Regions from separate parts of the Ectothiorhodosinus mongolicus genome, predicted to be linked through region 3. Evidence: predicted binding sites of a transcription regulator. Region 3 holds the regulator's gene; each other region holds the start of a gene.
What was found. The regulator sigma-54, encoded in region 3, starts transcription at its own class of promoters, with help from an activator protein. The targets are predictions, from matches to a motif close to TGGCANGNTNCNTGCTT.
Positions count from the first base shown of each region.

Region 1: CKX93_RS05300 (TorF family putative porin) is a predicted target of sigma-54. The motif match lies at 5,235-5,251, and genes of this name have one in related genera.
Region 2: glnA (glutamate--ammonia ligase) is a predicted target of sigma-54. The motif match lies at 1,770-1,786, and genes of this name have one in related genera.

Region 1 is NZ_CP023018.1:1,126,438-1,134,125, reverse strand. It holds gene ileS (isoleucine--tRNA ligase) at 1-820, shown strand, start outside; gene lspA (signal peptidase II) at 829-1,299, shown strand; gene CKX93_RS05320 (FKBP-type peptidyl-prolyl cis-trans isomerase) at 1,299-1,739, shown strand; gene ispH (4-hydroxy-3-methylbut-2-enyl diphosphate reductase) at 1,784-2,719, shown strand; gene CKX93_RS05310 (ammonium transporter) at 2,787-4,040, opposite strand; gene glnK (P-II family nitrogen regulator) at 4,080-4,418, opposite strand; gene CKX93_RS05300 (TorF family putative porin) at 4,495-5,172, opposite strand; gene CKX93_RS05295 (accessory factor UbiK family protein) at 5,460-5,717, shown strand; gene CKX93_RS05290 (hypothetical protein) at 5,717-6,178, shown strand; gene CKX93_RS05285 (cytochrome b/b6 domain-containing protein) at 6,187-6,777, opposite strand; gene CKX93_RS05280 (tetrathionate reductase family octaheme c-type cytochrome) at 6,774-7,688, opposite strand, start outside.
Region 2 is NZ_CP023018.1:1,064,819-1,072,506, reverse strand. It holds gene glyS (glycine--tRNA ligase subunit beta) at 1-667, opposite strand, end outside; gene glyQ (glycine--tRNA ligase subunit alpha) at 664-1,590, opposite strand; gene glnA (glutamate--ammonia ligase) at 1,872-3,281, shown strand; gene glnL (nitrogen regulation protein NR(II)) at 3,391-4,461, shown strand; gene ntrC (nitrogen regulation protein NR(I)) at 4,448-5,860, shown strand; gene CKX93_RS04935 (Fur family transcriptional regulator) at 5,851-6,282, opposite strand; gene thiO (glycine oxidase ThiO) at 6,342-7,430, opposite strand; tRNA gene CKX93_RS04925 (tRNA-Gly) at 7,474-7,547, opposite strand; gene thiS (sulfur carrier protein ThiS) at 7,583-7,688, shown strand, end outside.
Region 3 is NZ_CP023018.1:635,923-643,610, reverse strand. It holds gene rapZ (RNase adapter RapZ) at 1-521, opposite strand, end outside; gene CKX93_RS02750 (hypothetical protein) at 518-1,063, opposite strand; gene ptsN (PTS IIA-like nitrogen regulatory protein PtsN) at 1,067-1,531, opposite strand; gene hpf (ribosome hibernation-promoting factor, HPF/YfiA family) at 1,534-1,857, opposite strand; gene CKX93_RS02735 (RNA polymerase factor sigma-54) at 1,903-3,381, opposite strand; gene lptB (LPS export ABC transporter ATP-binding protein) at 3,404-4,129, opposite strand; gene lptA (lipopolysaccharide transport periplasmic protein LptA) at 4,126-4,641, opposite strand; gene lptC (LPS export ABC transporter periplasmic protein LptC) at 4,628-5,200, opposite strand; gene CKX93_RS02715 (KdsC family phosphatase) at 5,197-5,724, opposite strand; gene CKX93_RS02710 (KpsF/GutQ family sugar-phosphate isomerase) at 5,728-6,705, opposite strand; gene CKX93_RS02705 (hypothetical protein) at 6,794-7,378, shown strand; gene CKX93_RS02700 (ATP-binding cassette domain-containing protein) at 7,500-7,688, shown strand, end outside.

The DNA.
Region 1 (7,688 bases), 490 kb from region 3:
TTTTGATCCTGAAAAGGATTTGCTTAGCGCCGATGCCATGCTGCCTTTGGATCGCTGGGCCGTGGACCAAGCTCTTAAAGTGCAAAACCAAGTTGTGGCTGCTTATGAGCAGTATCAGTTTCATCAGATTTACCAACGGGTGCACCACTTCTGCTCGATCGAGCTGGGGAGTTTTTATCTAGACGTGATCAAGGACCGTCAGTACACGACCCAAGCCGATAGTCGTGCTCGGCGTTCAGCGCAAACGGCGATGTACCACATTATCCAAGCCATGACCCGCTGGTTGGCGCCGATCCTCAGCTTCACCGCCGAGGAAATCTGGCAAGCTATCCCCGGCAAGTCGTCCGCCTCCATTTTCCTGCAAACCTGGTACTCAGATTTATTCGCTCTGGATGCCGATGCCGTGCTCAGTGCCGCTGACTGGCAGCGTGTCTTGGAAGTACGCCAATGCGTCAGTCGGGAGCTGGAAAAGCTGCGTACCGAGGGAGAGATTGGTGCGGGTCTGGATGCCGATGTGACGGTTTATTGCCAAGATGAGCTGTTGCAGGTTTTAGAGACGCTGGGCGATGAATTGCGTTTTGTGCTGATCACCTCCGAGGCCCACGTAAAGCATCGCCAACATGCACCAAATGAGGCCTCGGTCACCGCGCTACCTGACGGCACAGCACTGGCCATTGAGGCACGCCGCAGCCCGCATGAGAAATGCGTGCGCTGCTGGCATCGACGTGAAGACGTGGGGTCGCATAGCGAGCATCCTGAACTGTGTGGCCGTTGCGTTGAGAATGTCAGCGGCACGGGCGAACAACGCCATTTGGCCTAGGAATCTTTATGCATTGGCTATGGCTGTCTGCCTTGGTGGTGATTTTGGACCAGCTCAGCAAGTTTTTTGCTGAGCGCCTTCTGGTGCTTTATGCACCTGTCCCGGTGCTGCCTTTTTTTAACTTCACCTTAGCCTACAACCCAGGTGCGGCCTTCAGCTTCTTAAGTCAGGCTGGGGGTTGGCAGCGCTGGTTTTTCACCGTTTTGGCTCTGATCATCAGTGCGATTTTAATTATGTGGCTGCGGCGCATTGAAGGCGAGCGCCTGACTGCTTTCTCACTCTCGCTAATTCTGGGCGGTGCTATTGGCAATGTGATTGATCGCCTATGGCATGGTCATGTGATCGACTTCATCGATTTGCACTATGCCGGCTATCACTGGCCGGTATTTAATCTGGCCGATAGTGCCATCACCGTTGGTGCCCTCTTACTCATCTTTGCCCACCTACTTCCCGGGCAGGGAAAACACAGGAATTCTTGATGATTACCCCAGGCAGTCGCGTTCGCATGCATTACACCATCACTTTAGAAGATGGGCGCGTGGTGGACGATACCCGGCAACCGCAAAGCCAAGCGGTTGAGTTTGTTGTTGGTTCGGGAGAATTTCACGAGTGTTTGGAGGGCCTGATCGCTGGTTTAGATGTGGGCATGCGCCAGCAAACCACCTTGCCGCCGGAAAAAGCCTTTGGCCTGCCTAGCAGCAGCGCCATCCAGACGATGCCGCGCGGAGATTTTCCCAAAGATATGGAATTAGAACTAGGCATGCTGATCGGTTTTGATACACCTACCGGCACCCAAATCCCGGGAGTGATCCAAGCATTGGAGGCTGATCAAGTGCGCGTGGATTTCAATCACCCGCTCGCGGGGCACACCATTGTGGTGGACGTCGAAATCCTCGAAGTCAAGGCACCGGGCGAATGATGTACTATGCTTGGTCTGTGGCACTTATTACAGGCGATTGATGTATGAATATCCTTCTGGCCAATCCGCGTGGCTTTTGCGCTGGCGTTGACCGTGCAATCGAGATTGTTGAACGCGCTTTAGAGATGTTTGGTAAGCCCATTTATGTGCGCCATGAAGTCGTACATAACCGCTATGTGGTCAATGAACTGCGTGACAAGGGTGCCATTTTCGTCGAAGAACTCAGTGAAGTGCCCGATGGGGCCACGGTGATCTTCAGCGCTCATGGGGTAGCCAAGCGCATACGCGAAGAAGCCGATGAGCGCGGTCTGAGAGTTTTCGATGCTACCTGCCCACTGGTCACCAAAGTCCATATGGAAGTTTCGAGACATGCTAGTCGTGGTGAAGAGGTGATTCTCATTGGCCATGCCGGCCATCCCGAGGTGGACGGAACCCTAGGCCAGTACGATCGCAGCAAAGGTGGCGAAATGTATCTCGTCGAAGATGTCGAACAAGCCGAAAAACTACAGGTGAAAAACCCAGAAAAGCTGGCGTTTGTGACCCAGACGACGCTGTCGATGGATGACACCCAAAATATTGTTGATGCGCTGCGCAAGCGCTTCCCCAGTATCATGGGTCAACGTCGCGACGATATTTGTTACGCCACTCAGAACCGCCAAGATGCGGTGAAATCGCTGGCCACGGAATGCGATTTAATGTTAGTGGTGGGTTCGCCCAATAGTTCTAACTCCAATCGCTTGAGAGAAATTGCCGAGAAGATGGGTGTTGAAGCCTATCTTATTGATGGTCCGGAAGACATTGATGAGGCTTGGCTTAAAGACCGGCAGCACATTGGCCTGACCGCAGGCGCCTCTGCCCCCGAACTCTTGGTGCAACAGGTCATTAGCTATCTCAAAGAACGCGGTGTTGAGGCCTGTATCGAAAACCAGGGCCGCAAGGAACAGGTCATTTTCCAACTCCCCCGCGAATTACGCGCTTAACCGCCGCACATAAAAAAGCAGGCGCCCGAGGGCGCCTGCGTTTCTTCCTTGAAGATCGTGCTTAGGCTTACTTGCGACCGGAAGTGAATTCCGGATAAGCCTCGAGACCACATTCGGCGATATCCACACCGTTGTACTCGTCTTCCTCGCTGACACGAATACCGATCGTGGCTTTGAGCAGGCCCCAGAAGATGAAGCTAAGGACGAAGACGAAGGCGAAGATAGCGACCAGACCCACGATCTGACCGGCAAAGGTCGCGTCGGGATTGGACAGCAGCACCGCCAACACACCCCAGATACCTGCGGTACCGTGAGCGGAGATGGCACCAGCCGGATCGTCCAGACGCATCTTGTCGAGGGCCAGGATTGACAGCACCACGAGCACGCCACCGACCATACCGATGATCATCGCCAAGAAGGGATGCGGCATCAGCGGTTCAGCGGTGATCGACACCAGGCCAGCGATCGCACCGTTCAGGCCCATGGTCAAATCAGCTTTGCCAAAGATCAGGCGTGAAGCAATGATCGCGGCGATCACACCACCAGCGGCAGCCAGGTTGGTGTTGGTGAACACACGAGCCACAGCATTGGCAGATTCAACGTCAGAGACTTTCAGCTCAGAACCGCCGTTGAAACCGAACCAACCCAACCACAGGATCAGCACACCAAGCGTTGCCAAAGGCATGTTCGCACCTGGGATGGCGTTGATCTGACCATCAGGACCATACTTGCCTTTACGAGCGCCCAGCAGGATGACACCTGCCAAAGCAGCCACCGCACCGGTCATGTGCACGATACCCGAACCGGCATAGTCGAGATAACCGAAGTCATCCAACCAGCCTTCACCCCAGCTCCAGTATCCCTGGAAAGGATAGATGAAGCCGGTGAGAACCACGCAGAATGCGAGGAAAGCCCAGAGCTTCATACGCTCGGCAACAGCACCCGAGACGATCGACATGGCGGTTGCCACGAACACCACCTGGAAGAAGAAGTCAGACAGGTTGGAGTAGTAGATATCTCCATCACTGGCAATGACTTCTGCGGCGGTGTTATCGGCGCCACTCAGAATCGGCATGAAGCTTGGAATAAACGAGCTGATTCCGTCGCCATACATGATGTTGTACCCAATCAGCATGTACATGATGCATGCCGTCGAATACAGCGCGATGTTTTTCGTCAAAATTTCTACTGTGCTTTTGGTCCGAACCAAACCGGCCTCGAGCATGGTAAATCCAGCGGCCATCCACATGACCAGTGCGCCAGACACGAGGAAATAAAACGTGTCCAACGCATATGCAACTTCTATTACTTGTGTATCCACAGTGTTTCCTCCGCCAACATAGTCAGCTGTTGGGTTTGATTACAGTGCGTCGGAACCGGTTTCCCCGGTACGGATGCGAATGGCCTGCTCCAGCGGAAAGACGAAGATCTTGCCATCGCCAATCTTGCCGGTGTTGGCAGCCTTGCTGATGACTTCAATGACTTGCTCAACGAGCGTGTCATCGACAGCGACTTCCAATTTCACCTTGGGCAGGAAATCCACGACGTATTCAGCGCCACGATAAAGTTCCGTATGGCCCTTTTGACGGCCGAAACCCTTTACCTCGGTCACGGTGATGCCTTGCACACCGATCTCGGACAAGGCTTCGCGCACGTCGTCGAGCTTAAACGGCTTGATGATTGCGGTAACCAATTTCATAGTTTTTGCTCCTCAGAAGGTTGCGGCCCCCGAAGGGGCCGCTCCCCCATTAGATGGGTGTGCCTCTTAGTTCGGATTAGAAGCTCAGGCTGTAACCAACAACAAACAGCTCGTCAATATCACTCTCATTTGTCTGCGCGTAGGTCACCGAGATATCACCCATGTCGGTGCTCTTGGTCAGACTCAGGCTCCAGAAGGTCCAACTAAAATCCTCGCCGGTATCAAGGATGGCCTTTTGTTTGGTGTATCCCACTTCACCATCGAGAGAAATGGTTGGCATGACCTCGAAGCCACCTCCAATCGTGTAGACGATGGAACCCTCGTAATCACTGTCTTTGGCATATGCAGCGTAATTAACACCTGCATAAACTGGCCCGAACCCAACGCTGGCATAGATGTCCGCGTAGTTTGCATCACTATCAGCAGTGTAGTAGTAGTAAACTAAGCCGAGGTCAAAGTCCAAGTCGCCCGCTGAGAATTCATAACCAGCATAAAGGTCAACTTCCTGTCCATCGTCGGCATCCAGCGTGGAGATCCAAGTCCCAACATAAATACCGGAGTCATCAGCGTAATCTACTCCACCTTGGACTACTGCATTGTTGTTGGATGCAGTCGTACCCCAAAGGATGTAGTCACTGAAAACGCCGACATTGAATTCCAAATCGGCTTTGGCGGTGCTGATGCCACCGGCACCGACTAACAGTGCGCCAGCAACGGCAGAGCTTAGGATTTTCTTGCTAAAGGTATTGCTCATTTTAATATTCTCCTCGCGGTATGCGAATCGTTGTGGTGAAAATGAAACTGCCGCAATGCAATATGCATTTGCCGTGCCAAGTTTTATTTTTCAATAAAAACAATAGTTTGAAATGTTTGCTGCAGCACAGCAGTGATCATGTGCTTCAATGTGGTTCAAAGGCACCGAAAAGGTGCACTCATTCGGTGCATATTTTCTGTCATCTTCGACACGCAGCTTGCGCAAGCGCCGGGCGGCACTGCTACACTTTGGGCTGATGCCCTTGGCTTTGGTGAGGAATAGCAACCATGATCGACAACAAGACCTTGGATGAGATGACCCGCAAGTTCACCGAAATGCTGCCCGAATCGGTGCGCAACGCGCAGAAAGATATTGAGAAGAACGTTAAGGCCAGTCTGTCTGGCACTTTTCAGCGCATGGACCTGGTCACGCGCGAAGAGTTTGACGTGCAGGTCGCGCTCTTGGAGCGCACACGTGAGCGCTTAGCGGCCATGGAAGAACGCGTCACCGCTTTGGAAAAGGCCATGCTCAACGGCGGGAAGTAATGTTTGGGCTGTTTCGGCCGGGCCCAGAGGCTCAGTTAGAGCGGTTTTTACAGCGCTATGGCGGGCGCACCCTCATTATTCATGAGGGCTTTCCGAGCAACTGGATGAAACAACTGCTGCGCCAAGCCGGGGGTGGCGGCCACTTTCGTATTGATGCCCGTCCGCTACCAGCCGCCAAGCCAACACCGGTGGAGTGGCTGGTTCAAACGCATATCCTGCCCATCGGGCTGCCCTTACCGCTGCTGGCTCGCGTTGAGGAAAACATGATTCTTTTGCGTCACCTCAATCGTGATGGCTATGTTGTGCATCCCTCTGAGATCGCCTGGTTTTTGGCGGAGTTAAGCTCCCGCCACCATGCCGCTTTGGATTATTCAGGCGGGGCTAACGCCATCTCGGTAACGCATGGCTTGGCGATCTCAGACAATGAACCACTGTGCATGTGGGACGCAATCAGTGGCTAAGCGCGCGGCTATTTGCGGCCGGTGATCATACTGCGCAAATACGCATACCAAGGGGTACCCGTGGTCCCTGCCATGTAGATATGGCCGATGATGAAAATCATCAGCGCGAAGCTGGCTGTGACATGCACATAGGCCACCGTTGCCAAGGGCAAGATCTCCCCCAAGGGGCTATAGCGCCAGCTGCCATACAACAAGAGCAATACACCGGAGATCCATAAGGCCGGAGCAATAAACACCTTAAAACTGAAATATGCCACCCGCTGTAGGGGGTTGTGTTTGGCTGATGGTGTCTGGGTGTAAGGCTTGGCTTCCCCAGAAAAAATTCCATAAGCGTAATACAGCATCACCGGGATCATGCCCTTATGGGTGGGGACATACTGACGCCACTCCCCGGTAGTGATGTGCCAGAAGATGGCAAAAGCCCATAGAGCAATCAGGCTCAGCGCCATGACGATATGGGCGGAGTAAGCGGTCTCATAGCCCAGGCTGCTATGAGTTCCGTGCAGTTCTAGGCCGGTGAACAGCAAGCCAAAAATCAGGATCGCCTGGGTCCAATGCCAAAAACGCTCAAAGCGGGAAAAAAGAATTTCACCACTCATGCTTCATCTCCCGACCGACGGCGGCGCGCCAAAAACACCCGCAAGCCCCCGTGCGCAAGCACCGACAGTAGCGTGGCAAGCACAGCCACCCAACCCACCAGCTCGATCACAGAGTGTCGATCACGCCCCGGGATATACACACCAGGCAAGCCCTCAAGACGACCACCGGTGGTATGACATGAGGCGCAACTCAAGGCTTCGTCGGCGGGCGCCACCATGTGGTTCACGCTCCAAAACATCTGCGTATTCACAAAACCATATTGGCCGCTGTATTCAGCACTGGTCTGTCCGGAGAGATTGGCCTGGCGCATGCCGGACTCCAAGGCCCGGTCCCAGTCATAATTGCGCCAGTAAGCATACTCATCTTGGCCAAACAGATGCGGCACCAATAAGCGCTGATGAACCACATCATAGGGCTGGCGTCCATCCACCAGTTTGAACGGCCAAATCAAAGCTCCGGGCCCCCAAGGCTCGCCCTGTGGGGTATTGATATCAACGACCTGGCTGGGATCAATCGGATCTTCGAGTAGCGTGTAGCTCATGTTGCCATCGAACCAGCGGTAGATCGGTGGATAATTCTCCGCCCAAGCAAAATCACCTTTCATGCCGTCATAGGTCACATAGTTATTGCCATCGCGACGCACCACGGGGCGACCCTCGGCATCAAGCTCTCCTGCGGTAGACCAATCCCACAGCGTCTTGGTGGCCAAGCCGCCGCGTGCCATCTCTGGAATATGACAAGTCTGGCAGGCAATAAACTGGCTGTGCTGATTGAGCTTGTCATGGATACCGGCACTGTGCGGCTCGGCGCCATGACATGACTGACAGCCGGGGCGTTCATTCACGCGACCGGGCACCGTGACCTCACCCGAATGGGTTTTCTTGTGATAGCGGCTGCCTTCTTGCACATG
Region 2 (7,688 bases), 430 kb from region 3:
GCTCTGAGAATTGAGGTATGACCCAGCCCTGGCGTTGCAGCATCCCGGCATAGCCGCTGGGCTCGTTGATCTGCAATGGCTCGGGGCAATGAAAACGGTGGCCGCGTGTTTCTCGGCCCGCAGAGATACCCATGATATCGGCATCAATCACCTGATCCCCATACAGAAGTACCAACCAATGCACCGGGCGCACAAACTCGGCATCATTGTTGCCCCAGCGCATACGCTTGGGGATGGGCAATGCTGCTAATGCTGTGGCAACGATATCCGGCAACAACTTAGCTAAGGCAGAGCCCAACTGCATCTGACGATGCACCAGCCAGTGCCCCTTATCGGTTTCTAAGGTTTGCAAATCTGCCATCTCAACCCCGCAGGAGCGAGCGAACCCCAAAGCTGCAGGAGTCGGTTTTCCGGCATCATCAAAGGCAGCAGCCACTGCCGGGCCGCGCCGCTCGACGGTGCGCGATGCTTGTTCCGCAGGAACTTGGCGCAGCAATACCGCCAGACGGCGAGGTGTAGCAAAGGACTCCAACCCCTGATGGCCCAGGCCCGCAGCCTCTAAACCCTTGTCAATCTCACTCGCAAAGGCTGCCTCAAGTTCTGGCAAAGCACGCGGCGGTAATTCTTCGGTGCCCAGCTCAATGAGCAGATCAGCGCATTGCGTCATACGTCACCCTGAGTGGCAGCGCCAGATCCTGAAAGCATGGGAAAGCCCAACTGCTCACGTGAGGCAAAATAAAGCTGCGCCACGGCTCGAGCGAGTTCTCGCACCCGAAGTATGTATCGTTGCCGCTCAGTGACCGAAATGGCGCGGCGAGCATCCAGCAGGTTGAATGTGTGTGAAGCCTTGAGCATTTGCTCATAGGCAGGCAAAGGCAGGTTGGCTTCAATCAGTTTTTGGCTTTGCGCCTCGCAGGTTTCAAACCAAGACAATAAGGCTTGGATATCGGCCTGTTCGAAGTTATACCGCGATTGCTCAACTTCATTTTGGTGATAAACGTCACCGTAGGTCACGATGCCCCGCGCACTTTGTGTCCAGATCAAATCGTACACGCTCTCGGCGCCTTGCAAATACATGGCTATGCGCTCCAGCCCGTAGGTAATTTCACCACTCACAGGTCGGCAGTCCAAACCGCCGACTTGTTGGAAATAAGTGAACTGCGTTACCTCCATACCATCGAGCCAGACCTCCCAACCCAGACCCCAAGCGCCCAGCGTCGGGGATTCCCAGTTATCCTCAACAAAACGAATGTCATGCACCAAGGGGTCAATCCCGAGCGCCCGCAAGGAATCCAGATATAAGTCCTGGATATTGTCCGGGGAAGGCTTGAGCAGCACCTGGAACTGGTAATAGTGCTGCAATCGATTGGGATTCTCTCCGTAACGCCCGTCAGTGGGACGCCGGGATGGCTGGACATAGGCGGCATGCCAAGGTTCAGGGCCGATGGCACGCAAAAATGTGGCGGCATGAAAAGTCCCCGCACCCATTTCCATATCATAGGGTTGCAACAACACGCAGCCTTGCTGAGCCCAAAAATCCTGCAGGGCCAAAATCAAGCCTTGAAAAGTATCGACATCTCGAACGGACATAGAGCGCTTCCAAAAGTGTGGCGAAAGTATAGCGGGCGGGCTGGGGCTGCGGCTAGCCGGGACACAAATGCACTGAATTGGTGCTTATTTTGGCTTAATGCCTTAAAATAGTGCGTACGACGCCCTCAATCGGGGCAAAAAATGCCGTGTTTTCACTATATTGGCAGTTTCAGGATGGATGGCACGGTTCCTGCTAGCTAATTCTGCAAGGTTCTCCATGCGGCGTTGCATGGACGCGCCGCTTCAACCTGAAACTCAACTCGTTCCCCGGAGGAGCACAGATGTCTACCAGTGAAGTATTGAAAATGATGAAGGATAACGACGTGAAATTCGTCGATTTCCGGTTCGTGGATAGCCGCGGTAAGGAACAGCACGTATCGGTTCCGGCACACACGGTCGATGAAGATGTACTTGAGGGCGGTAAAACATTTGACGGCTCCTCCATTGCTGGCTGGAAAGGCATCAATGACTCCGACATGATCCTGATGCCTGACTCCAGCAGTGCGGTCATGGACCCCTTCTTCGATGACTCCACCATGATCATCCGCTGCGATGTTGTCGAGCCGGCCACCATGCAAGGCTATGATCGTTGCCCTCGCTCTCTAGCTAAGCGTGCGGAAGCCTATCTGGCAAGCACCGGCATTGCCGACGGTAGTATGTTTGGTCCAGAAAACGAATTCTTTGTCTTTGACGACATTAAATGGGGCAACTCAATTCACGGCTCATTTTTCCGGATCGATGCTGACGAAGCCTCTTGGAACTCAGAGAAAGTCTTTGAAGACGGCAACATTGGTCACCGACCCACTGTCAAGGGCGGTTATTTTCCCGTGCCGCCGGTTGATAGCCTACAGGACCTGCGCTCAGCGATGTGTCTGGCCTTGGATGCGATGGGCCTTAAAACCGAAGTGCACCATCATGAAGTGGCGACCGCTGGTCAGTGTGAGATTGGCGTTGGCGCCGATGCACTGACCCGTAAAGCCGATGAAGTGCTTATTCTCAAATATGTTGTGCTCAACGTGGCACATAACTACGGCAAGACCGCTACCTTCATGCCAAAGCCGTTGGTGGGCGATAACGGTAACGGCATGCATGTGAACTTCTCTTTGTCCAAGGGCGGCAAAAATATCTTCGCCGGTGACAAATATGGTGGCCTATCTCAGGAAGCTCTGTATGCGATCGGCGGTTTGATTAAGCATGCCCGTGCACTCAATGCATTCACTAACCCGTCAACCAACAGCTACAAGCGTCTGGTGCCCGGTTTTGAAGCACCGGTGATGCTAGCCTACTCAGCTCGTAACCGCTCGGCATCGGTCCGTATTCCTTATGTGACCAGCCCGAAGGCACGCCGTATCGAGTTGCGCTTCCCCGACTCAACCGCTAACCCCTATCTGGCCTTCTCGGCCATGATCATGGCGGCCATTGATGGCATCCAGAACAAGATCGATCCAGGTGAAGCCATGGATAAGAATTTGTACGACTTGCCGCCGGAAGAGGAAAAGATGATCCCGCAAGTCTGCCATTCCTTGGATCAAGCTCTAGATGCTTTAGACAAAGATCGTGAATTCCTGATGGCTGGCGGCGTTTTCTCCAGCGACATGATCGATGCCTATATCGACCTGAAAATGGAAGATGTCACGCGCCTGCGCATGACCACGCATCCCGCAGAGTTCGATATGTATTACAGCCTGTAAGAGGGGCTGCGATCCAACTTGGGATCCGAAACCCCCGGCCCCAACGCCGGGGGTTTTTTTTCCTAACAACAAACCATAGGCACATTACTAAGCGGCACTAAACCAAAACATGCAAATCCTCAGCGTACACCGTCAACTGCTAGATAGCATGACCACTTCAGTGGTGATGCTAGATGCGCAATTGCGGCTGCGCTATTTGAATCCCGCTGCGGAAATGTTGCTGGAGAACAGCTTTAAACGGGTCGAGGGCCTGCCCGCAACTGAGTGGTTACTGGATCATGATGACTTGATTGCCAGCTTGCGGCAGTCCTTGCAAACCGGACACCCGTTTACCGAGCGTGAGCGACCCCTGCGCCTGCCTCATGACCGCGAATTGACGGTGGATATCACAGTATCGCCGATTTCCGAGCCCGGCCACGAGCGCAAATTGCTCATGGAAATCACGCAAATCGATCGCCAAATGCGGATCTTCAAAGAAGAACAATTGCTCACCCAACATGCTGCAGCACGCGCCTTGCTGCGCGGTCTCGCCCATGAAATCAAAAACCCTCTAGGAGGGTTGCGAGGTGCGGCCCAGCTACTGGAACGCGAACTTCCCGATGCCGAATTACGAGAGTACACACGCATCATTATCGGTGAAGCCGATCGCCTGCAGGACCTCTTAGATCGCATGCTGGGGCCCAACAACCTGCCCCGAATGCAGCACATCAATGTGCATGAAATCCTCGAACATGTGCGCCAATTGGTCTCTGCTGAAGCGCCTTTGGCCATCACCTGGGTGACCGATTATGACCCCAGCATCCCTGAGATCAGCGCCGATCGAGATATGCTGATCCAAGCACTGCTGAATATCGTACGCAATGCCATTCAAGCTTTGGATCAATCGGGCAACGTCATTTTACGCACACGTGTGCTTCGTCAGTTCACCATTGGACAGACGCGGCATAAGCTCGTGGCGCAAATCGAGGTGATCGACAATGGGCCGGGTATAGCCCAAGACATAAGTGAGCGGATTTTTTTTCCCATGGTGTCGGGTAAAGATGGGGGCACGGGCTTGGGTCTATCCATTGCCCAAGCCCTGATCAACCAGCATGGCGGCCTGATTGAATGTGAATCAAGGCCCGGTGAAACCAATTTTTCAATTTTACTACCTGTGGAGTCACAAGATGACGCATCGTGAGCACATCTGGGTGATCGATGATGATCGTTCCATTCGCTGGGTCTTAGAGCGTGCACTGAACCGTGCCGATATCAGTGTCACCTCGTTTGCCGGTGCCGGTGATGCCTTACAAGCTTTACATGAGGAGGTACCTGATGCCTTACTCACCGACATTCGCATGCCTGGCATGGACGGACTAGAAATGCTTGACCGCATCAAAAAAGATCACCCCGACCTGCCCGTCATCATCATGACCGCACACTCTGATCTAGAAAGTGCCGTTTCTGCTTATCAGGGCGGAGCTTTCGAATATTTGCCAAAACCTTTTGATGTCGATGAAGCGGTTTCCTTGGTGCGCCGCGCCTGTCAGGCACGCCGTGAACAGGGCAAAGAATCGGCACAAGGACTCACGAAAACCACTGAAATCATTGGTGAGGCACCGGCGATGCAGGAAGTGTTTCGTGCCATTGGTCGCTTATCGCGCTCCAATATCACGGTACTCATCAATGGCGAGTCCGGGACTGGTAAGGAATTGGTGGCAGATGCGCTGCATCGTCATAGTCCTCGCGCCAACATGCCCTTCATCGCACTCAACACCGCAGCTATTCCTCGCGATCTGCTGGAGTCCGAACTATTTGGACACGAAAAAGGGGCATTCACGGGCGCGCAAAGTTCTCGCCGCGGCCGCTTTGAACAAGCTGATGGCGGCACACTGTTCTTAGACGAAATCGGCGATATGCCGGCTGAACTGCAAACGCGCTTGTTGCGGGTTCTGGCTGATGGGGAGTTCTATCGCGTGGGCGGGCATATGCCGGTTCGCGTTGATGTCCGTATTATTGCCGCGACTCATCAGAATCTTGAGGCGCGCGTCAAAGACGGGTTATTCCGAGAAGACTTGTTCCATAGACTGAATGTCATTCGCATTCATGTCCCTTCGCTGCGCGACCGTCGCCAAGACATACCGCTGTTACTCAATTATTTTTTAGCTCAGGCGGCCTCGGAGCTCAACGTGGAGCGCAAAGTACCTCTTCCTGAGGTGATCGATTACCTATCGGCCTTGGACTGGCCCGGCAATGTGCGTCAGCTGGAAAATCTCTGTCGCTGGCTAACTGTTATGGCCTCGGGCAGAGAGATACATATTGATGACCTACCCCCAGAGCTGCATGAACGCGACACTCAGACAGCCGGGGGCAGCTGGGAGCACAATCTCGCACACTGGGCTGAACAAGAATTGGCTCGAGGACGCAGCGGTATTCTTGACCAGGCTCTGCCTACTTTCGAGCGCATCATGATTCAAGCGGCTTTAAAACGAACCGGTGGACGGCGACAAGACGCGGCCCGCCTACTTGGCTGGGGTCGAAATACCCTGACGCGCAAGATCAACGAATTAGATATGAGTTCAGGAACGCATCAAGACTGATGGCGAATACGAATCACCACATCAATACCTTCTACCTCCACACCTGGGGGCAGGGGCGGCAGTTGGTGTACGTGGACACCGGCCACCTCAACATCATGCATATCGCCAGTGTCGACATCGAGCACATGGTGATGTGGGTCTAGGTTGGAGTCATAGAGCAGGCGCGTGGGATCAACCACCACCTCGCGGACCAGTCCCTGGCGAGCGAATAATCCCAAAGTGTTATAAACCGTGGCTTTAGAGACCAATGGGCCGTTCTCATTCACCTTGGAGAGCACCTGATCAGCCGATAAATGCTGAGGTTTCTCAAACAGCACCATACCAATATCCAAGCGCTGCTGTGTCGGCGTGACATCGTGATCGCGCAGCTTAACCAGGATGTCTTCGCGGCTTGGCGTTTTTGAGAGTGTGCTATGCCCCATAGCTCAAAGTATAGGCGGGAATGCGCTAAAGTCCAGTAAAACCCTCGGATAAAGCCGCTTCAGTTGAAAGCATACCGATACGGCTGTGGGTCACAACAGGTCACCTCGCCCAACATCAATTGCGTCAATAACTGACAAGATCCCCAGCTCATCACCACACCATTTCGATAGTGACCCGCATTGATAAAAAGCCCTTTGATGTCCGCGTGCTCGCCGATGATGGGGACCCCATTGGGTGACCCCGGCCGCAGACCTGCCCAGTGATGGGCAATCTGGCAGTCTTTCAGTGCCGGCAAAATATCAATGGCAGCAGAAGTCAATGAATCACGCGCTGACTGTGTTACCGAGTGGTCGAAACCCACGTGCTCAATGGTGCTACCCGCCAGGATCAGCCCATCTCGACGTGGAATCAAATAATGCTGACGGTGTAAGACCATACGATTAAGAAGGCCATGAGGCGCAGCAAAAGCCAACATCTGTCCTCTTACTGGCTCGACCGGCAAGCTGGCCCAAGATTCCACAAGACGCGCTGACCACGCACCACTACACACCAACACTTGACCCGCCGGCATAGGCCCCTGCTCCGTGTTGACACCGATGACTTTGCCCTGAGTCACCTGAATTTCTGTGACCGCACAATCGGCCAGTATTGGTATGCCTCGGTGCTTCAGACTCGCGCGCAGCGCTTTAACCAAGCGCGGATTGCGAAACTGGGCAATCTGCGGCATCCAAATAGCCTCGTTATGCAACGCTGCAATGGCTGGCTCGACTGCCGTTATAGCTTGCTGTCCATGAAGAAGATGAAGCGGAATGTCGGAATGCTCATCCGCCCAAGCGGTGGCTGTCAATGCTTCCTCGGAATCGATGACCAATAAGCCACTTTGCGTCCACTCTGGATCGAGACCAGTCTCCTCGAGCAATTCCTGAGCCAAGACTTCGCTGGCCCCTTGCGTAAGAGCTGCTAGTCGGGTTACCGGCTCGGGATAACGCCAAGGATACAAAGGTGAGAGAATGCCGCCACCTGCCCAGGAAGATTCTTGTCCGGGGGTGCCTTTATCCACCACAGTGACGTTCAATCCCTTGTCATGGAGCATGCGTGCGGACAACATGCCCATCAGGCCGCCACCGACGATGACACAATCGGTCATGCCATATCTCCCAGGAGTATCGGACTGAGACTCCATAGATATTTGGAGCGGGTGATGGGAATCGAACCCACGTCATCAGCTTGGGAAGCTGAGGTTCTACCATTGAACTACACCCGCGAAGCCTCATAGTTTACATGATAGATTGCGATAAAATGAGTGCAATGCAGGAACAACAGGACAAAGCTATGCAGCTGGAAGTGAATGGCGCCACCCAAGATTTTTCGGATCCTTTGACGGCTGCAGAGCTTATTCAACACC
Region 3 (7,688 bases):
AAGGATTGGATGAGCAGCGACAGGCCTTTGGACTTGTCCTTGCCCATGCCGGTGCGCTCACGAATCAGCTGCGTGAGTTGGTGGACATTTAAGGGGGTGGTATCGATCACCAGATCTGCCATATCCGCCACATGTGAGAGTAGCTGCTGTTCCCGCTCAATGGCGTCTAACAGCGGCGTGTCATCGCGAGACAGGGGGTGTTTGCGGCGGGTTTCGCTAAAGCGGCGCAGCAGGGTCTCGTTGTCGGCTTTGAGAAAGATGAGATGCAAATCGACGCCCATGCCGCGCATCTCGGCGATGATGCGATCGAGTTTGGAGAGTTTTTCCAGGCCGCTGCGCACATCGATGCCGATGGCTGCGTCCTCATAGAGGTGGGGTTCGGTGTTGAGCAACTCGCGCTCCACACCGCTCACCAGACCGAGGTGCAGATTGTCCATGCAGTAAAAGCCGGCGTCTTCCAAGGCGTGTAAGGCAATGGTTTTGCCGGATCCGGACAAGCCGCTGATGATGAACAATCTCATGGGGTATCGGTGCTTAGCTGTTGGCGCAGACGGTTTTGCAAATCGCTGGCGGCATCATACCCGCTTTGCGCCAGCGCATGGGAGCGCGCCGCCATCTCGACCATCACCGCGAGGTTGCGGCCGGAGGCCATGGACAGCTGCCACACGGGGAATGGTCTGCCGAGAATCTCGCGGTCCTCTTGTTTGGCGCTTAAGCGATTATCGACTTTGGCAGCAGCCGGGGAGATCAGTTCAATCAGCAGATCCAGCCGCTGTTGCTTGGCGATGGCATTCTCCCCCATCAGGCGGCCCAAGTGCAGTATCCCCAGCCCACGGACCTCGATAAAGCCTTGTAAGAGCTCCGGACAGCGGCCGATGACTTGATCGGCCTCAGCGGTGAACTCTGGGGTGTCATCAGCGATGAGCGCATGGCCACGGCTCACCAACTCCAGGGCGAGCTCGCTTTTGCCAATACCGCTGGCGCCGGTGAGTAACACGCCCTGCTCAAAGACCCGCAAGAACACGCCATGCAGGGTCAACGCTTTGGCGCAGGGGCTGCTCACGGGCTAGACCTGGGTCTCGCTCCAGTGTTGGATGAGGGCGAGCAGCGCTTCTTGCGTGGAAGCCTCGCGCAGATTGGACAGGATTTGGTTGTCGGAGAACATTTTGGCCAGCTGCGCCAAGATCTGGAGGTGTTCTTCAGTGCTTTCTTCCGGCACGATCAGGGCAAACAGAATATCCACTGGCTCGCCATCGGGGGCATCGTAATCCACCGGCGTATCTAAAGTGATCAAAGCTGCAGCCGCCTCTTCGAGCCCGGCCATGCGACCATGGGGAATGGCTACCCCATGGCCCAGGCCCGTGCTGCCAAGGCGCTCGCGCGCCAACAGGCTATCAAAGATGTCCTCACCATCAGGTGTCGGCATGGCTTTGGAGAGCATGTCACTGAGCATTTCCAGGGCGCGTTTTTTGCTGCTCACCTCAGGCAGGTGGGCAATACGCTCTGGATCCAGTAAAGCAGCAAGATTCATAGTCATTCCAGATGATTGCGATGCGAGCCTTCGGCGCGGTGATGGTCTTTGAGTTTTTCTTTGTGCTTGACGACCTGGCGATCCAGCTTGTCAATCATGGCGTCGATCGCCGCATACATATCGGTGTTGCTGGCTTCGGCATGAATGCGGTTACCGGACACCAAAATCGTTGCTTCGGCTTTTTGTTGCAGTTTTTCGACGGTGAGAACCACATGGACGTCGATGACATTGTCAAAATGGCGCTCCAGGCGCTCGAATTTTTCGTTGATGATGTTGCGCAGCGCATCGGTCAGTTCGACGTGATGACCGGTAACGTTGATCTGCATGATGAACTCCTTTCTTTTGGAACTGCATGAATGAATGAGTGCGGCCTAAAGCAGGCTTTTGCGCTCATTGGATGGTGGGATGTCCATGGCCTCACGATACTTGGCCACTGTCCGTCTTGCTACGTGTATGCCGCGGTCCACCAAAATGTGCGCAATCTTGCTGTCGCTCATCGGTTTGCCCTGCGGCTCTTCAGCCACCAGCTTACGAATCATCGCACGAATGGCCGTGGCTGAACATTCGCCGCCATCGGCTGTGCCGACGTGGCTGGAGAAAAAGTGTTTGAATTCATACACGCCGCGCGGTGTGTGCATGAATTTTTGGGTAGTGACGCGCGAGATGGTGGATTCGTGCATCTCTAGTTGCTCGGCGATGTCGCGCAGTACCAACGGTTTCATGGCCTCATCGCCCTTTTCGAGAAAGCTGCGCTGATGTTCGACAATCGCGGTGGCGACGCGCAGCAGGGTCTCGTTGCGGCTTTGTAGGCTTTTGATGAACCAGCGCGCCTCTTGTAAATTATCGCGCAGATATTGGTTGTCCTGACTGGTGTCGGCGCGGCGCACAAAGCTGGCGTACAAGGGATTGATGCGCAGGCGCGGGGCAATGTCGGGATTGAGTTCAACGCGCCAAGTCCCGCCCACACGGCGCACAAAGACATCGGGAATGACGTATTCGGTCGAGGTGCTGCTGATTAGGGCGCCGGGGCGCGGGTTCAGGCTTTGAATCAGCTGGATAGCGGCTTTGAGAACCTCATCGTCGATGCCCAGCTGTTTTTGCACGCGGCGAAAGTCGCGGGCGCCGATTTGATCGAGATAATCACTGACCATGGTGCGCGCCAGATCTAGATGTGGCGTGCTGGCATCAAATTGCAGCAGCTGCAAACTCAAACACTCGGCCAGGCTGCGGGCGCCCACGCCCACCGGATCGAGATACTGCACCCGGCGCAGCACGGCCTCGACTTCATCCATCTCCAGGTCCGACATGCCCTGAGCCATCAGGCCCGCATAGATATTCTCCAGCGGCTCGCCTAAATAGCCGTCGTCGTTAATCGCATCGATGAGCGTGATGGCGATGCTGCGGTCACGGTCGTTCATGGGAGATAGATTGAGCTGCCAGAGCAGGTGATCCTGCAGGCTTTCGCCCGGGCCTGTTTGGTTCTCGAAAACGTCCAATGTTTGCTCGCTGTCCGCCGAGCCAAAACTCACGGGCATGTCGTAAATATCGTCCCATTGGCTGTCTACGGGAAGCTCTTCGGGAATGACCTCGGCTTCGGGGTTGCCGCTGGCATCATAGTGATCGCTTGGTTCGGCGCCGGGTAATGCCGAAGTTTCTAAGGAATCTTCGTCTGTTTCGGCCCCGGATTCGTTGCCATCCTCGGCTTCGAGCATGGGGTTGGTCTCGAGGGTCTCCTGGATTTGGGCCTGAAGTTCCAGCGTCGAGAGTTGCAGCAGGCGGATGGCCTGTTGCAACTGCGGCGTCATGGTCAGATTTTGACCGAGGCGGAGCTGGACGGAGGATTTGAGCATAGGGTTGTGGATTACGTGATATTCAAAGCCGGAAATGTTCGCCTAAATAGACGCGGCGTACCTGCGGATCGGCCAGCACCGCCTGGGTATCGCCCTCACAAATAATACGGCCTTCACTGAGTATATAAGCTCTGCTGCAAATGCCTAGGGTTTCACGCACGTTATGGTCGGTAATGAGAACGCCGATTTCCCGGCTGGTGAGATGTGTGACGATGCGCTGGATCTCGATCACCGAGACCGGGTCGACGCCGGCAAAGGGCTCATCCAGCAAGATAAAGGCGGGTTCCATGGCTAGGGCGCGGGCGATTTCCACGCGCCGACGTTCACCGCCAGAGAGGCTGATACCGATGTTATCGCGCAGGTGCCCGATCTGAAATTCCTCGAGCAAGGCTTCGAGCTTGGCTTCGCGCTCGGCCCGATCTAAGTCCTGGCGCAACTCCAATACCGCCATGATGTTGTTGCGCACCGACAGCTTGCGAAACACCGAGGCTTCTTGGGGTAAGTAACCCAGACCCCGGCGAGCGCGGGTGTGCATGGGCAGGGCGGTCATATCCTCGCCATCCAAGAGAATCTGTCCACCATCGCAGGGAACCAGCCCGACGATCATGTAAAAACAGGTGGTTTTGCCAGCGCCATTGGGGCCCAGCAAGCCCACAACTTCGCCACTTTTGACATCGACGCTCACGCCATTGACCGGGGTCGCGGAGCGGTAACGCTTCACCAAATCTGTGGCCACTAAGTGCCTCATGGCGCGGCCTCGGCTTCTTCGCGTGGCTTGAACACGCCTTGGAAGCGCCCGGTGGGGCCGCCATAGACCTGCATTTGTTCGGTGTTTAAAAAGTACTCGATGCGATCACCGCGAATTTCATCTTCGCCCTGCCAGACCACGGCATGACGCGTGAGTATGGCCAACTCTTCTTGCAGGCGATATTCCATGTGCTCGGCATTGGCGCGGGTTTCTTGGCCCTCTTCATCCAAGGTCAGCAGGGTGGCTGGCTGGCCTTCAGAGGTCATCCATTCGATCTGGCGCTGCGGCGCGAATACCTTGACGGTATCGCCAGTGATGACGGTGTCGCCTTGGGTGATCACGACGTTGCCGCGGTAGACCGCCAGACCCGTTTGATCATCTAGAGTGGCGCTGTCGGACTCGATGTAGATCGGCAGTTGGCGCTGATTTTGGTTTTGCGCCCACACGGTTTGCGCGGCGGTGAGTAGGGCCAAGGCCAAGACAGCGAAGAGAGAGGATTTATTGCGGCACATAAATAGTCCTCGCACGCTCATCCATATCCAAGGTGTCTTTGCTTAGATCCGCGCTCATACCGATGCTTTGGGTTTCACGAGTGGGGGTGATGATGTGCGCGTGTTGCCGGGTAGTGGCTTGCTGCAGATCGGGGAATACCGTGACCTCAGAGCTATTCACGGTCACCGGCTCAAAGCCCTCGGCGCCCGGTCGACGCATGGTGGCAGCGCCTTGCATCAAGATCTCATCGCCTTCTGGGGAAACCCAGGCGGTCTCGGATTGGACGGTCCAGGCGGGCGCAGGTTCTTCGCCGTATAACACCATGATGGGGTTCCAAATGCTGCCGTCACCTTCGGTTTGGTATTGCTCGAGCCGCGTGCCGGTGATCTCGCGCACCAGCTGGCCTTGTTCGTCCATGACCCAACTGTGGAACTGGGTTAGGAAAAACTCCACGGGGTCGGTGTCTGCATCTCTCTCCAGCAGCAACAGCTGAGCCGGCTGCTCTTGGGTTTGCAGTTGCCACACCACGAGCGCCAAGCCAAGAATGACTCCGAGAAACAAGCCGCGACGTTTCTTCATGACAAATACGGTGCCAGTGCCGCCTCCAATCGACCTTGTGTTTCCAAAAGGAACTCACAGGCCTCGCGGACCGCGCCACGTCCGCCCGGGTAGTGGCTGACCCAATGCGCGTGTTCGCGAACCTGCAAGGTGGCATCGGCTACTGCCATACCCAAAGCGACGCGGCGCATCACCGGTAAATCAACCAGATCATCGCCCATGAACGCACATTGTTCGGCGCTAACGCCGACCGCTTCTAAAAGGCCGGTTAGGGCATCGAGTTTGTCGCGGCGGCCTTGGATGATGTGTTGGATGCCTAAGTCGCGGCAGCGATGGAGCACGACATCGGATTGGCGTCCGGTGAGGATGCCCACTTCGATGCCAGCATCCATCAGCATGCGCAGGCCATGCCCGTCTTTGCTGTTAAAGGCTTTATATTGTTGACCATCATCGCCGATGAAGAGGCTGCCGTCGGTGAGTACACCATCGACATCCAAAATCAGTAGGCGCACGGCTTGAGCGCGTTCTAGGAGGTTTTGGCTCATCGTTTAAACCACTCCCGCCACCAGCAAGTCATGCATATGTATCGCGCCGAGCAGCTGGCCTTGAGCATCGACCACGGGCAGGGCGCTGATGGCGTGGTCCTCCATGAGTTTTAATGCTTCGACGGCCAGCATATCCGGGCGAGCGGCTTTGCATTGTCGAGTCATCACATCGCCGATACGAATGTCATGCACGTTCATGCCTTGGTCTAGGTTGCGGCGCAGATCACCATCGGTGTAGACGCCAAGGAGCTGCCCTTGGGGATCGGTGATGGTGGTCATGCCTAGGCCTTTTTTGGTGATTTCCATCAGCGCTTGGGCCATAGGCGCATCTTCGCTGACGCGGGGGATGCGCTGGTTTTTGTGCATGATGTCCGCCACATGCAGCAATAGGCGGCGACCCAAGCGGCCGCCCGGGTGGGAGCGGGCAAAATCATCGGCGGTAAAGCCGCGCGCTTCGAGTAAAGCCACGGCCAGCGCATCGCCCATCGCTAAAGTGGCGGTGGTGCTGGAGGTGGGCGCAAGGCCCAATGGGCAGGCTTCTTCTTTGACGCTGATGTCTAAGTGGACACTGGCTTCGCGACCGAGGCTGGAGTTGGGGTTGCCGGTCATGGCGATCAAGGGCACGGCTTGGCGACGAATCAGGGGCACGATGGTGAGGATCTCATCGGTCTCGCCGGAATTGGATAGGGCGAGGACCACATCGGTGGGCGTGATCATCCCCAAATCGCCGTGACTGGCCTCGCCGGGATGCACGAAAAACGCGGGGGTGCCGGTGCTGGCTAGGGTGGCGGCGATTTTGCTGCCGATGTGCCCGGATTTGCCCATTCCTGTGACGACGACGCGGCCTTGGCAATGCAATAAAAAATCACAGGCGCGTACAAAGCTCTCGTCGAGGCGAGGCAGTAAGTCCAAAATACTTTGGGCTTCGGTCTTGAGTACGGCCTGGGCCAATTTCAGGGTTGAGTCAGCATGCAATTCCATGGCCATCAACATTACCTTATTTGTGGTCTGGTCGTCATGAAATTGCGCGCAAAATGCGTATCATGTCATGCATTCATCAGGAGAAGACATGCAGCCGAAAATCCGTGTCGGTGGTTGGGACTGGGCTGGACCACAGTTCCAAAATGGGTTTTATCCCGCGGATCTTCCCGAGGATTGGCAGTTGCCGTTTTATGCCAATGAGTATGCCCAGGTGCTGCTGCCGCAGCAGCGCTGGCAGGCGGCCAGTCGCGATGACTGGCAAGAGTGGCGATCTGAGGTGTCCGAGGGGTTTGGGTTTTATCTGCAGTTGGAGCAGCCGGAGAGTTTCGAGTTGGCGGCATTGGAAACGGCTAGGGCTGTTTTGGGGCCGCAGCTGGTGGGGTTGGTGCAATGCGCTGGCGAGCCGGTTTTGCTGGCGTCGGGCGTGCCGGTTTGGTCAATCGCGGCGCCTGAGGCTTCGCATCGGGTTTGGACTGCTGATTCGGGGGCTGTGTCTTGCGGGCCTGTCGGGCTCTTAAAGCAGGCGGATTTTTCTGATTTGCGCGCTTTGCGGGCGCAGATTGAGGCCTTTGCTGGGGCCTGCGAGAGCGAGGAGGCTGTCTTGTTTATCGATGCGTCTCCGGCAGCTTTGGATCAGGCTGAGGCGATCCTCAGTTTGTTGGGCTTAGCTTAAAAGGGGTACGACCCCATTTGAAATTTCAAATGGGGTCGTACCCCATTTGTGGTGCCCCATTGACAGCTTGGGGTTGGGGGCTTGAACATGAGCGGCAACTTTGTTTCCTTTTAAGTGATCCATGAACCCTTGGATTGAGATTCGCGATGTGCACTTTAGCCGCGGCCATCGCAAGATTTTTGACGGCATCGATATCACCATTCCGCAGGGGCAGGTGACGGCGATTATGGGCCCCAGCGGTAGCGGAAAAACCACGCTGCTGCGGCTGATTGGTGGACAGCTGCGCCCTGATCAGGGACAGATCCTGGTT